3 regions of the Bacillus coreaensis genome follow, and region 1 is predicted to be linked to each of the others. Evidence: riboswitches for the same ligand, from Rfam matches in the RefSeq annotation. Region 1 holds a riboswitch; each other region holds the start of a gene.
What was found. A riboswitch is a leader RNA that binds a small molecule or an ion and turns the genes downstream of it on or off. The one in region 1 is predicted to bind thiamine pyrophosphate.
Positions count from the first base shown of each region.

Region 2: another riboswitch for thiamine pyrophosphate. It lies ahead of thiM (hydroxyethylthiazole kinase); the one in region 1 lies ahead of thiW (energy coupling factor transporter S component ThiW).
Region 3: another riboswitch for thiamine pyrophosphate. It lies ahead of ACQ5H4_RS03925 (ABC transporter substrate-binding protein); the one in region 1 lies ahead of thiW (energy coupling factor transporter S component ThiW).

Region 1 covers NZ_JBOCCY010000003.1:1,233-5,211, reverse strand. Annotated here, with positions in the region: gene ACQ5H4_RS06020 (helix-turn-helix domain-containing protein) at 1-913, opposite strand, end outside; partial or broken gene ACQ5H4_RS06015 (LuxR C-terminal-related transcriptional regulator) at 1,253-1,339, opposite strand; gene thiW (energy coupling factor transporter S component ThiW) at 1,456-1,950, opposite strand; TPP riboswitch at 2,152-2,262, opposite strand; gene ACQ5H4_RS06005 (ring-cleaving dioxygenase) at 2,649-3,626, opposite strand; gene ACQ5H4_RS06000 (NADPH-dependent FMN reductase) at 3,863-3,979, opposite strand, start outside.
Region 2 covers NZ_JBOCCY010000003.1:188,507-192,485, reverse strand. Annotated here, with positions in the region: gene thiD (bifunctional hydroxymethylpyrimidine kinase/phosphomethylpyrimidine kinase) at 5-820, opposite strand; gene thiE (thiamine phosphate synthase) at 841-1,476, opposite strand; gene thiM (hydroxyethylthiazole kinase) at 1,492-2,307, opposite strand; TPP riboswitch at 2,402-2,514, opposite strand; gene ACQ5H4_RS06975 (methyl-accepting chemotaxis protein) at 2,620-3,567, opposite strand; partial or broken gene ACQ5H4_RS06970 (HAMP domain-containing protein) at 3,559-3,702, opposite strand.
Region 3 covers NZ_JBOCCY010000002.1:146,445-150,423, forward strand. Annotated here, with positions in the region: gene ACQ5H4_RS03915 (ABC transporter permease) at 1-693, opposite strand, end outside; gene ACQ5H4_RS03920 (thiamine-binding protein) at 690-983, opposite strand; gene ACQ5H4_RS03925 (ABC transporter substrate-binding protein) at 995-1,990, opposite strand; TPP riboswitch at 2,092-2,202, opposite strand; gene ACQ5H4_RS03930 (peptide chain release factor 3) at 2,394-3,974, shown strand.

The DNA.
Region 1 (3,979 bases):
TTTCTGCCGATGCAGCTGTTTCCCCGTAACCGATTCCGACAATTGCTGGGACACCCGCCTCCAGCTTTAACCTATTAATTGTTTGTCCGAGCACAAGAATTTCTCTTTCAATGGCTCCACGAGAACTAAAAATTTGATAACGTCCCGTTCCAATTTCTAAAAAAGATCCATCCAACTTTTCACATAATTCAAGAAGAGTTTGTTTGATTTTCAGCTCTACCTGTTGTAGTTGCACTCTCGTGTTCACTTTCTCAGCAATTCGTTCATATTCCTGAATTTCTATAATTTCCACACCGACTTGTGAATCTTTAAAATAGGAGCTTTTGACCTTTTCCAAAATGATGGTTAGTGCTTGTTTGATTTCCATCTTGGTGATTAGAATTCGAATAACGGGGACACCCTTTTCCTTCAATGAAGTATACACAGAATCTAAGCAGGTGAGTACGCCGCTTGTACTACCAGCCTCGTATCTTTCCAAATGAAAATCAATCAATTCTTGTGGAAGATAGTCATGATTGAATGTTTTAATAAACACATCTCCTACTGAAACACCTAACTCGTCAAGATCCCGTTGAACATCTTCTGTCTCAATCATATCAATTGAAATACCATCTAAGGCATGACCCACCTCGTAATGCAATTGCAAAAGGCACTTATATAAACTTGAACCTGTATTCGGTGAATACACATAATCTATACTAGAATCTAACACATTTTTTGCCATCACATAAGGAATCGGCCCAGAAAAGAACCACCCGTTGACCTTCTGATTATTCTCCATTACAATCCTCTTTGCATCTCGTGCTTCCTCATATGGAAAAGGAATAAATTCAATGTCATGTTCAAATTCATTGGCAACCTCAAAAATACGGTCGATAGACGGAGGAGGTCCAATGACTCCAATTCTACGCATACGTTCTCTTCCTCCCTTAGGGAAACATCATTTATGTATAGATTACCATGATTGATAAAAATGTTAATACAAAAATGCAAGAGCAGGCTATTTAAACGTGCTATTTTCTATAATACATTTAAAGAATTGTTTCTGGAGATTCCTTACAGATACAAGGAAAAACATAGATGTAAAAAACCATCCAATAGGATGGTTTTTTCAGCGAATTAGGTTAGCCCGCCATTCCGTTATCAGTGGAGAAAAATTACTTCCATATAACCATTCACTTCCCATTCTTCCTAACCAAAAGCATAAGTAGTTCGTTCCGATTTTTCACTTCGAGGTTTTTGTAGATGGAGCTTAGGTGTTTTTTACTGTCACCTCACTGATAAAAAGCCTTTTGGCAATGTCTAGGTTTGGTAATCCTTCCAGCACATAGTGGACGACTTCCCGTTTCCTGTGGCATTAAGTGTGAAGAAAACTCTTTTAACCCAGCCGCTACTAAAAGAGCAAATTCCCCCATACCTATAGTAAACAACTCCCTACTAAATTCTTTTTCTAATTCACTTTGTCAAAAAAACAGCTATATTTTTCTTTAAAAAGATAGCTAGAATGATAGCAGCAAAAAATGCGCCCACAAGAGAACTAAAAATAAATAAAGGGACAAATCCAAACAAGGTCGCTTTTTGCCCCAGCATTAATATGGCAATTGGGTAGGCAAGAATGGCCCCAATGATTCCCGTACCGATTACCTCCCCTAAAAAGGCCATATAAATCTTCCTTGTTTTCAAAAAGAAAAGAGAAGCCAACAACGCTCCAACCATACTTCCTGGAAAAGCAAAAACTGAGCCGGTTCCCATGATGTTTCTCAATATGGAAACACATAGTGCTTGAGCAACTGCATAAAACGGTCCTAATAGAACCGCTGACAACACATTGATAAAATGCTGAATGGGAAATACCTTTATAAATCCAATTGGAATATAAAAGATATTACTCGAAAGTGTCCCAATGGCAATCATCATGGCTGTTAATGTAAGTTTGTGTGTGTTTCTCATTTACAAAATCCTCCTATTTATTAATAAGCACTCAATGTTTTTCTTAAGGCAATACCATGTAGTACCTGAACAACCAGATTTACATTATTACGAACACGTGATGAGCTTTACATAGGAAAACTCTGAAACTATCAAACACAAAAAAGCCAGCTCCAATAATAAATGGACCTAGCCTTGTTAGTTATAGAATGGTTACATTCATTCACTGCTTGGCTACTTTCCTACGCTGGTATAATCCAGATCAGGTCCAAAGGGTTAAAAAACTTGACGTTTTTCTCTCAGCCCGAAGATAGGGCACCCCTAGTAGAAGATGTTTAGTTAATTATGTTAATAATAATATAACCATTTTATTTAGTAAAGGTATAGATTTTTCTTGCTCCATCGACAGCGTGAACTCATCCATTATCCTTTGATTACAATACTACTAACTAGAATTGCCATACCCTTTACGCTCTCTTCATTCTTATTTCTTAAGAGACTTGGTTAATTGTTGTTTTACCAATAAGAAATAATCAACCACCTAAAAACAATTGTGAAGCAAACGAAGACATTATAACGCTTTTAATTGAGAAAGACTAAAGAAGATACATTAGGAATTTTAAAAAAGGTATAGCAAAAAAAACAAACAAGGAAAGCATCCTGTTCAAACAAACAGAACACTTTCCTTTTAAACGGAGCATTAAAAAGAAGAAACGATACTATTCTTTAATGATGTCCTTTGTACTTCTCACTGTATCAATGGGGCGTACTAATTTTTCTATTTGAGCTCGTTTAGGCTCTAAGAACGGAGGTAAAGATAGTTTTTCCCCAAGGGTTTCGTAAGGTTCATCCCCCATAAAACCAGGGCCATCTGTCGCAAACTCAAATAAAATTTGTGGAGCAACTCTTGCGTATAATGACTCAAAAAAGTGACGATTGACATAACCAGATGTCGAGAATCCCATACTATTCAATCGCTCTGTCCATTCATCCAATACGGAGCGATCCTCTACGCGGAATGCAGCATGATGGACGGTGCCATAACCTTGTTGAGCTTGAGGGAGAATCGTATTGTGCTCTGCAATAACGGATGCTCCATTACCGCCTTCCCCTACTTCGAATAAATGGAAGGATCCTTCCTGAGCCGTTTCTTTAAATAATAGCGCTTTTTCCAACATTTCTTTAAAATAATCAAAGTTGGCAATTCGAATAAAGACAGGACCTAAACCCGTAATGGCATGCTCCAATGGGATAGGACCCTTTTGCCAAGCTGTACCAGATTCTACCCCTCTATTTAATTCATCTGAAATTAATTGATATTGTTGATCATCGAAATCAACGAAAGACAGAGTTTTCTTGCCAAATTGCTCTTTAATTCCCGTATGCTTGACGTCTAAACGATCAAATCGTTTTACCCAATATTCCAATGCTGCATCACTTGGTACACGGAAAGATGTCTTAGAAATCTCGTTTGTACCATGTATACCTTTTGGAATGCCTGGGAAGTCAAAGAATGTCATGTCTGTGCCAGCACTGCCTTTATCATCAGCAAAGAATAAATGATAGGTTTGAATATCATCTTGATTGACTGTTTTTTTAACTAAACGCATCCCTAATACATAGGTGAAAAATTCATAGTTCTTTTCTGCACTACTGGTAATAGCTGTTACGTGATGTATTCCTTTAAGTTGGTTCATTGTATTTTCCTCCTAGAAAATTCAGATTTAATAGTACGCTTGGTTGAATGGATGAATAACCTATTTGCCGATCCTACCATTAGGATCACATTAGCATAACTACTGAGCACATCTATCAATTTTGCTTAATATGACCTGCTCAACCTTCATACTCCTTTAATGATTGGTCATATGTACATGGGTATTAGAAAATACTCATGTACATATTTTATACTTCAGGTAGATTTCCTAGTAAATTATCGGATCGTGAATAATGCTTTTGACCAAGGAATTAATTGGTCTAGCATTTGATTGACAGAATCCTCTTGAACTGCCTGTGGTTTAAAGTCAGTTCCATTCTCGAAATCAGTGAA
Region 2 (3,979 bases), 190 kb from region 1:
AATTTTATTTGATTCCGATTTTTGATTTGTTTCGATTGTAAGCCCAATGATTGGTTGGACCGTGACCGGATCCGATGTGTAAGTCATCCTCAATGGCTGCCTGTATAAAGTCTTTTGCCACTTGCACCGCCTGAACAACCGAGCTTCCTTTTGCGAGTTGAGCGGTTATGGCAGCGGAAAAGGTACAACCTGTGCCATGAGTATTTTTTGTGGAAATCCGACTTGAAGTAAAGGTGTGAAATTTTTCTCCATCATATAAAAGATCAATCATTTCTTCACTTCCCGGATCATGGCCGCCCTTAATCATGACAGCTTCAGCACCCATCTCATGGAGCAATTTTGCTGCTTGTTTTCGGTCATTCATCGTCTCAATTTTTATTCCTGTAAGCACCTCGGCTTCGGGAATATTTGGTGTAACGATAGTCGCGAGTGGCAGTAATTTTTCTTTTAATGCTTTTACTGCTTCGTTTTGTAAAAGTGAAGCACCACCTTTTGCAATCATCACCGGATCTACGACGATGTGTTTCATCTCATAAAATTCTATAAATCTCGCAACAGCCTCAATGGTGTCACTGTTAAATAACATCCCGGTTTTGATCGCATCTGGACGCAAATCTTCAGCAATCGATCGGAGTTGTTCTTGAATTCCTTCCAAAGGAACTGAATATACCCCCTGTACCCCTGTTGTGTTTTGTGCGGTTACGGCTGTTATCACAGACATTCCGTACACATCTAATTCTTGAAATGTTTTCAGATCGGCCTGTATGCCAGCCCCTCCACCACTATCTGAACCGGCAATGGTTAATGCTTTATTTACCATAGTGAATAACCTCTCCTTGACTAAAATTCATCAACTAATCTACGTAATAGCTTGGTATGCTCTTGAATGTGACTGGCTCGACAAATATCGGAAATAATCGCTAGGCCATTTGCTCCTACTTTCATAACGGTTTCTCCATTGGTAGAATTAATTCCACCAATTGCAACTAGAGGCAGAGAGATTCCTGCGTTACGAAATTCAGTAAAGATATCCAAGTTTTGTTGTTTTTCGGTATCCTCTTTTGAAATGGTAGGATACATCGGTCCAATTCCTAAGTAATCAGCTCCGTCTCGAACGGCTTGAAGTCCCTCTTCAATCGTGTGAGTGGATACACCAAGAATTTTGTTAGGACCGATTGTCTCTCTCACATATTTTGCATTTTCATCGTCCTGGCCAACATGAACTCCATCAGCATCAAGAGCAATAGCGAGTGGTAAATCATCATTGACGATAAATGGGACCTTATGTTCCGCGCAGAGTTCTCGCAGTTTTTTTCCAAGCTCGTACTTTCCTGTTTCTCCAAGAGAGTGGCTCCCTTTTTCTCGATATTGAAAGCACGTTATTCCACCTTCAATCGCTAAAGCTAACGTTTCTTCAGGTGTTCGATCCATGCAATCTTGACTGCCCATTATAAAATACAGTTTTAGATATTCCATTTTCCCCAATGCTCCTTACATCGTTGTGATTTTTGAATACACTTTGGCTAGATCTACCACATCGGAGGCTGAAGTAAGCATGAGTTGATTTAGAAATTCCATCTGAAAAGTGCCAACATGTTGGTCACCTGTTGCTAAAATCGCGCGCTCAGCGACTGCACCATAAAATGCTGAAGCCCCTGCCGCGGCGAGTAAATAATTTGTTTCAACACTTGCAAAAGCTCCTACAACTGATGAAAATAAGCAACCAGTCCCAGTTACTTTTGTTAGAAGAGGATGTCCGTTTGAAATGATGATCGATTCTTCTCCATTAGAGACAATATCGTCTTTTCCGGTAACCACAACTGTCATATGTAATTTTTGAGCTGCTAAAAGAGCGAGATCTGCGATATTTCCTTCACCTGTACCTGCATCAACACCGCGTGTCTGCCATTCTTCACCTACTACGTTGGCTACCTCGGCAGCATTTCCACGTAATATGCTAATATTCACTTCTGTTAGTATTCGTTTTACAGTATTTGTACGATATGTTGTTGCACCAGCTCCAACCGGATCAAGCACGACCGGTACTCCTTTTCCATTAGCAGCTTTTCCTGCAATGATCATAGCTTCTACTTCCGGTTCCCTTAATGTGCCGATATTGAGCACGAGTGAATTTGCTATGCTTACCATGTCAGCTACTTCTTCTTTGGCATAGGCCATAACTGGTGAAGCACCAAGAGCTAACAACCCATTTGCAACAAAATTAGTTACTACCACATTCGTCATATTATGAACTAACGGTGATTGTTCTCTTACTCTATCAATTAATGTTAAAAATTCATGACTCATCTTTCTTTACTCCCTTCGTATTAAAAACCTATTTTAAAACAAAAAAACCAGATTCTTATAGAACCTGGCATAGTTACGAAACAAAAAACATTCATCTTCGCAGTAACTACTTCCCTCCGCTGGTATGAGCCAGATCAGGTTCCAAGAGTCGAAAACTGGATATTGTTTTCTCTCAGCCCGAACATACGGGCCCCCCTAGTAGATTTCATATGAAACTATAATTCCATCATAGTGGAAGGTTTTTCATAACGCAACTATAAATAATTTAAATAGTAAAAAAGTTCTCTCTGTACCAACAGGAGTGAATTCTATTTAAATCGTAAATTTCCTTAAAAGATCTTTTAAATTAATGGCCATTTCATTGACTGCCTGAACGGACGAAGCGATTTCTTCCATTGTTGCCAGTTGCTCTTCAGCTGATGCAGCCACCGCATGTGAGGAATTGGAATTCACCTTTGCAATTTCTGTTAGCACTTCAATATTCGCAGTTACATATTTGGAGCTTTCCGACATCTTTTGCACATATTGATGAATAGACTGAATCGTCTTACGAATGTCTGTGATAGAGTGAGTAATTTGTGTAAATGATCTTCCTGCCTCGTTAACAGCAATTGACCCATTTTCTACTTCAAGTGTGCTCTTTTCCATCGCTTTTACAGCTTGATTTGTACCAGATTGGATTTTTAAAATAAGATCAATAATTTCGTTAGAAGAGCTCTTAGATTGTACGGCAAGCTTACGTACTTCATCAGCAACAACAGCAAAGCCTTTCCCATGTTCACCTGCCCGTGCTGCTTCAATAGCAGCATTTAAAGCGAGTAAATTAGTTTGATCCGCAATACTTGTGATCACTTTTGTTATTTGACTAATTTCCTTTGATTGACTACCAAGGTTATCAATCACTCCTGACACTTCTAAAACGGAGTCATGAATATGCGTCATTTGCTTAATCGCATGTTGTACAACTTGATTTCCGTTTTTAGACACTCCGTCAACCATATTTGCTGAAGCTTCCAGTTCTTCTGATGAAAGCGTTAGTGTTTCTTGAATCGTAGCCAATGTGTTCATTGTATGTATAGTTTCATTTACGCTTTCTAATTGTTTATGAGAGGATGCGGCCACCTCTTGAATGGAATAAGTAATACTTTCTGCCCCTTGCGCTGTTTCCTCTGAGCTTGCTGTTAAATCCTCTGCAGACGAAGAAACCTGAGTGGTTGTTTCATAGGCTTGTGAAATTAATGCTCGTAGCTCTTTTACCATTCGGTTGAAAGTAATGGTTAGCTCACCAATTTCATCATTTGATGTGACCTTCATATCAGCTTGACTAAAATCACCCTCTGCCACTTCTTGAATTCTATCTGATAAACGACGGATCGGACCATGAATAGACTTCATTAATACAAAGGCAACTAATACGGAAATACCAATAACTATTATTGTAAGAATCATTGTCCAAAGCTGAACTTGATTTCCGTTAGAAATGATTTCTTCTCCAAGCTGTTCTACGCTTTTATTTTTTTCGTCAGCTAAAGCTTTTAGTTTTGTCATCGTTTGTTCGGCTTTAAACTTTTCAGATCCAACATTTAGAAAGGCTTGACGCTTCTCTCCGCTGTCAAACACGTCAAAAGCATCCTTCATCATAACCTCATTCCATTTGACACTATCGGAAATG
Region 3 (3,979 bases), on a different contig from region 1:
CAAACTTAATACCATAATGAGAAATATCGCAACAAACACTCGATCGGTTCGAAACGATGAGGATGATAGTGTCATATAGACTCCAATACCCTTTTCAGATCCTAACCATTCAGATATAACGGCTCCCATGACACTGTAAGTTGCTGAAATTTTCAGCCCTGAAAAGATCGAAGGGAGGGCAAATGGAAATTCAAGTTTCCAAAATAATTGTCGTTTTGTTGCTCCTGCCATTTGCATATAATGGAAGAGATCTGCAGCAACTTGGCGAAATCCATCCATGGCTGAAATGGTAATTGGAAAGAAACAAACCAGAGTGATAACAATTAATTTGGGTAATAAACCGAAGCCAAACCATATCACAAGAAGTGGAGCAAGTACGATAATGGGTATATTTTGCGATAAAATAAGAAGCGGATATAAAGATTCTTTTAAAAAAGGGATATTATGTAAAATAAAAGCAGTTAACAGACCTACGGTAACTCCAGAAACAAAGCCAAGAAAAATAAGCTGAATGGTGGATGTAAGATGTACAGAGACAGTGCCCCAACCATTTATGAGTTCGTTAAAAATTTGTGAAGGAGTTGGGAGAAGCCAATTTGGAATCTCAGTAATTCTTGCTGTGAATTCCCAGCCAATGAATAAAAGGAGGAGAACAAAAATTGGTCTCCATCCTTTTTGTAATTTTTGTATCATGAACGATATTTCTCCGTAAGTGTATCCATTTTAATTCCACCTGGTTGATATAGAATCTTCACCTGTGAAATAACATTGCTACTTCCCATTTCAATCATCTTCTCATTCATTTTCGTAATGACAGCAAAAAGTTCCTGAAGATCACCCTCCATAGTTGTTTCTAAAGGATGAACCTCATACTTTACTCCTGACGCGTCAATAATGGCTATTGCTTCATCTACGTAAGGAATCACATTTTCACCGTTTTTTGTCTTAGGGATAATTTGTATACTAACAAGTGCGTTTGTCATATGATCAACTCCTATTGTGGTAAAAATTCATTAGTAAAGGCTTTTTCTGCTTCTAACTCTGATTCTAACAACCCATTCTCAAGCATCCAAGAAGCATAGTTTTCCCATACTTCTAAACGTTGCTCTCCCCATTGGTCTGCATCGTCTTGATATTTGGTAGCAAGCCATTCCTGACTTTTCTTTACAAGCTCTGCGTCAAGCTCTGGAGCAGCTTTGATTAGGACGTCCGCCGCATCGGAAGGGTTGTCGATAGCGAATTCATAGCCTTTTGAAGCGGCTTTCACAAAAGCTTTTACTGTTTCTGGATCATTGTTAATCATGTTTTCACTAGTTGTTAGCACAGGTGTATAGTAGTCTAGCTTTTCGGAGTAATCGGTTAAGTAGACCATATTGATGTCTTCTCCTCGTAATTCTGCTTCCACGCCTGTCCAACCGTAGTATATCCATGCAAAGTCAATATCACGTTCAACAGCAGTAAAGAAATCCGCATCGCCTATGTTTACAATATTCACCTTTTCTACATCTGCTTGTTCTTGCTTCATAAGGGAGTCGATGATGGATTGTTCTACAGGTGAGCCCCAGCCACCGTATGTTTTTCCTTCAAAATCTTTAGGAGATTGAATATTTTTAGATGCCGGTGATGCGAACCCAGATGTATTGTGTTGAATGACTGCAGCTATAGAAACAAGAGGTACCCCTTGAACTCTTGCTTGTGTAATACCCTCTTGATAACCTACACCAAAGTCTGCTTTTTCTGAAGCAACAAGTTGATCAGCACCAGCTTCTCCAGGCATCTGAATGGTCACATCAAGACCTTCGTCTTCAAAAAAGCCTTTTTCTTTTGCGACATATAGCCCTGTGTGATTTGTATTTGGAGTCCAATCAAGAACGACTGTTACTTTTTTTAAGTCAGCGCTTGATTCCTCCTTTTCTGTTTGTTGTTCATTTGTTTCTGAACATCCTGCGAGTAATACAGAAGCTGCAAATGCAACTATCCATTTTTTCATTACTTTCTCCTCCAATGGTATAAGTAGGATATGAACTGAACCTTTCGACGCAAAAAAACGCCGCAGTTTTTGAACCGGGCGCATATGTTTAAACAAATTTATTGTCTAAAGAATATGTTTCCTACGCTGGTATCATCCAGATCAGGTTCAAAGGGTCAGCATCAGTTGGATGCACTCTCAACCGGTCTTCACCGGTCCCCCTACAATTCTTACCTATTTAGTTTGATTTCTATCTCATTATAGCAGAAATTATTTTCTTGAAAAGGAAGAACTTTCATGAATAAATCAATATAATGATATGTTTGTGATTGCTTTTGTAAAGAACAGATTGCAAACTTCATACAGTCACGATAAGATTGAAGTTATGGATGAATTTGTGTAAGGAAAGAAAGGAAATTCTATAATGGCAAAAAATTTTAAAGATGATGTACAATCACGTCGCACATTTGCGATCATTTCCCACCCGGATGCTGGGAAAACGACATTAACAGAAAAGTTATTGTTATTTGGTGGAGCCATTCGTGATGCGGGAACAGTTAAAGGAAAGAAAACGGGTAAGTTTGCAACGAGCGATTGGATGGAAATTGAAAAACAACGTGGTATTTCCGTTACGTCGAGTGTGATGCAATTTGACTATAATGACTGTCGAGTGAATATTCTTGATACACCAGGTCACCAAGACTTCAGTGAAGATACGTATCGAACTCTTACAGCTGTTGATAGTGCGGTCATGATTATCGATTCAGCAAAAGGGATAGAGGAGCAGACCTTAAAGCTATTTAAAGTGTGTCGAATGAGAGGTATTCCGATTTTTACCTTTATCAATAAGCTTGATCGTCAGGGGAAATCTCCATTAGAACTTTTAGCTGAGCTTGAAGAGGTTATGGGAATAGAATCATATCCGATGAACTGGCCGATCGGAATGGGGAAAGAATTTCTCGGTATATATGACCGTTTCTACAAGCGAATTGAACAATTCCGTGTGGAAGAGGAAGAACGATTTGTTGGGTTAAATGAAGATGGAGAAATAGAAGGAGATCATAAACTAAAGCAATACTCCTTGTATGACCAAACGTTGGAGGAAATCATGCTATTAAATGAAGCGGGAAATGAATTTTCTCGTGAAAGAATAGCAAATGGGGAACTAACACCTGTATTCTTTGGTAGCGCCCTAGCGAACTTTGGTGTTCAAACTTTTCTAGAAACATATCTTCAATTTGCACCTGCACCTCAAGCACGGGAGTCTACAGAAGGAAAAATTGATCCGTTATCAGAGGAATTCTCAGGTTTTGTTTTTAAGATTCAAGCCAATATGAATCCTGCTCATAGGGATAGAATTGCCTTTTTACGTGTATGTTCAGGGAAATTCGAAAGAGGGATGACAGTCAATATCCCACGCTTAGGAAAGTCAATGAAGCTTTCTCAATCAACACAGTTTATGGCTGATGACAGAAACACGGTTGATGAAGCGGTTAGTGGAGATATTATTGGTTTGTACGATCCAGGTACGTATCAAATTGGAGATACTTTGACAGTTGGAAAAAACAACTTTCAATATGAAAAGCTTCCTCAGTTTACTCCTGAACTCTTTGTTCGAGTTTCAGCTAAAAACGTAATGAAGCAAAAGTCTTTTCATAAAGGAATTCAGCAACTTGTCCAAGAAGGTGCCATTCAGCTCTTCCGTACTGTTCGAACAGATGATTATTTGTTAGGGGCAGTTGGTCAACTACAATTTGAGGTGTTCGAGCATCGGATGAGAAACGAGTACAATGCAGAAGTATTAATGGAAAGATTAGGTTCGAAAATCGTCCGTTGGGTTGAAAATGAAGAAATTAATGAGAATCTTTCTAGCAGTCGAAGCCTTTTAGTTAAGGACCGTTACGATAAGAAAGTATTTCTTTTCGAAAACGATTTTGCACTTCGCTGGTTTCAAGAAAAAAATCCAGATATTACACTATATAACCCTATGGATGATTACCAATAAGTACT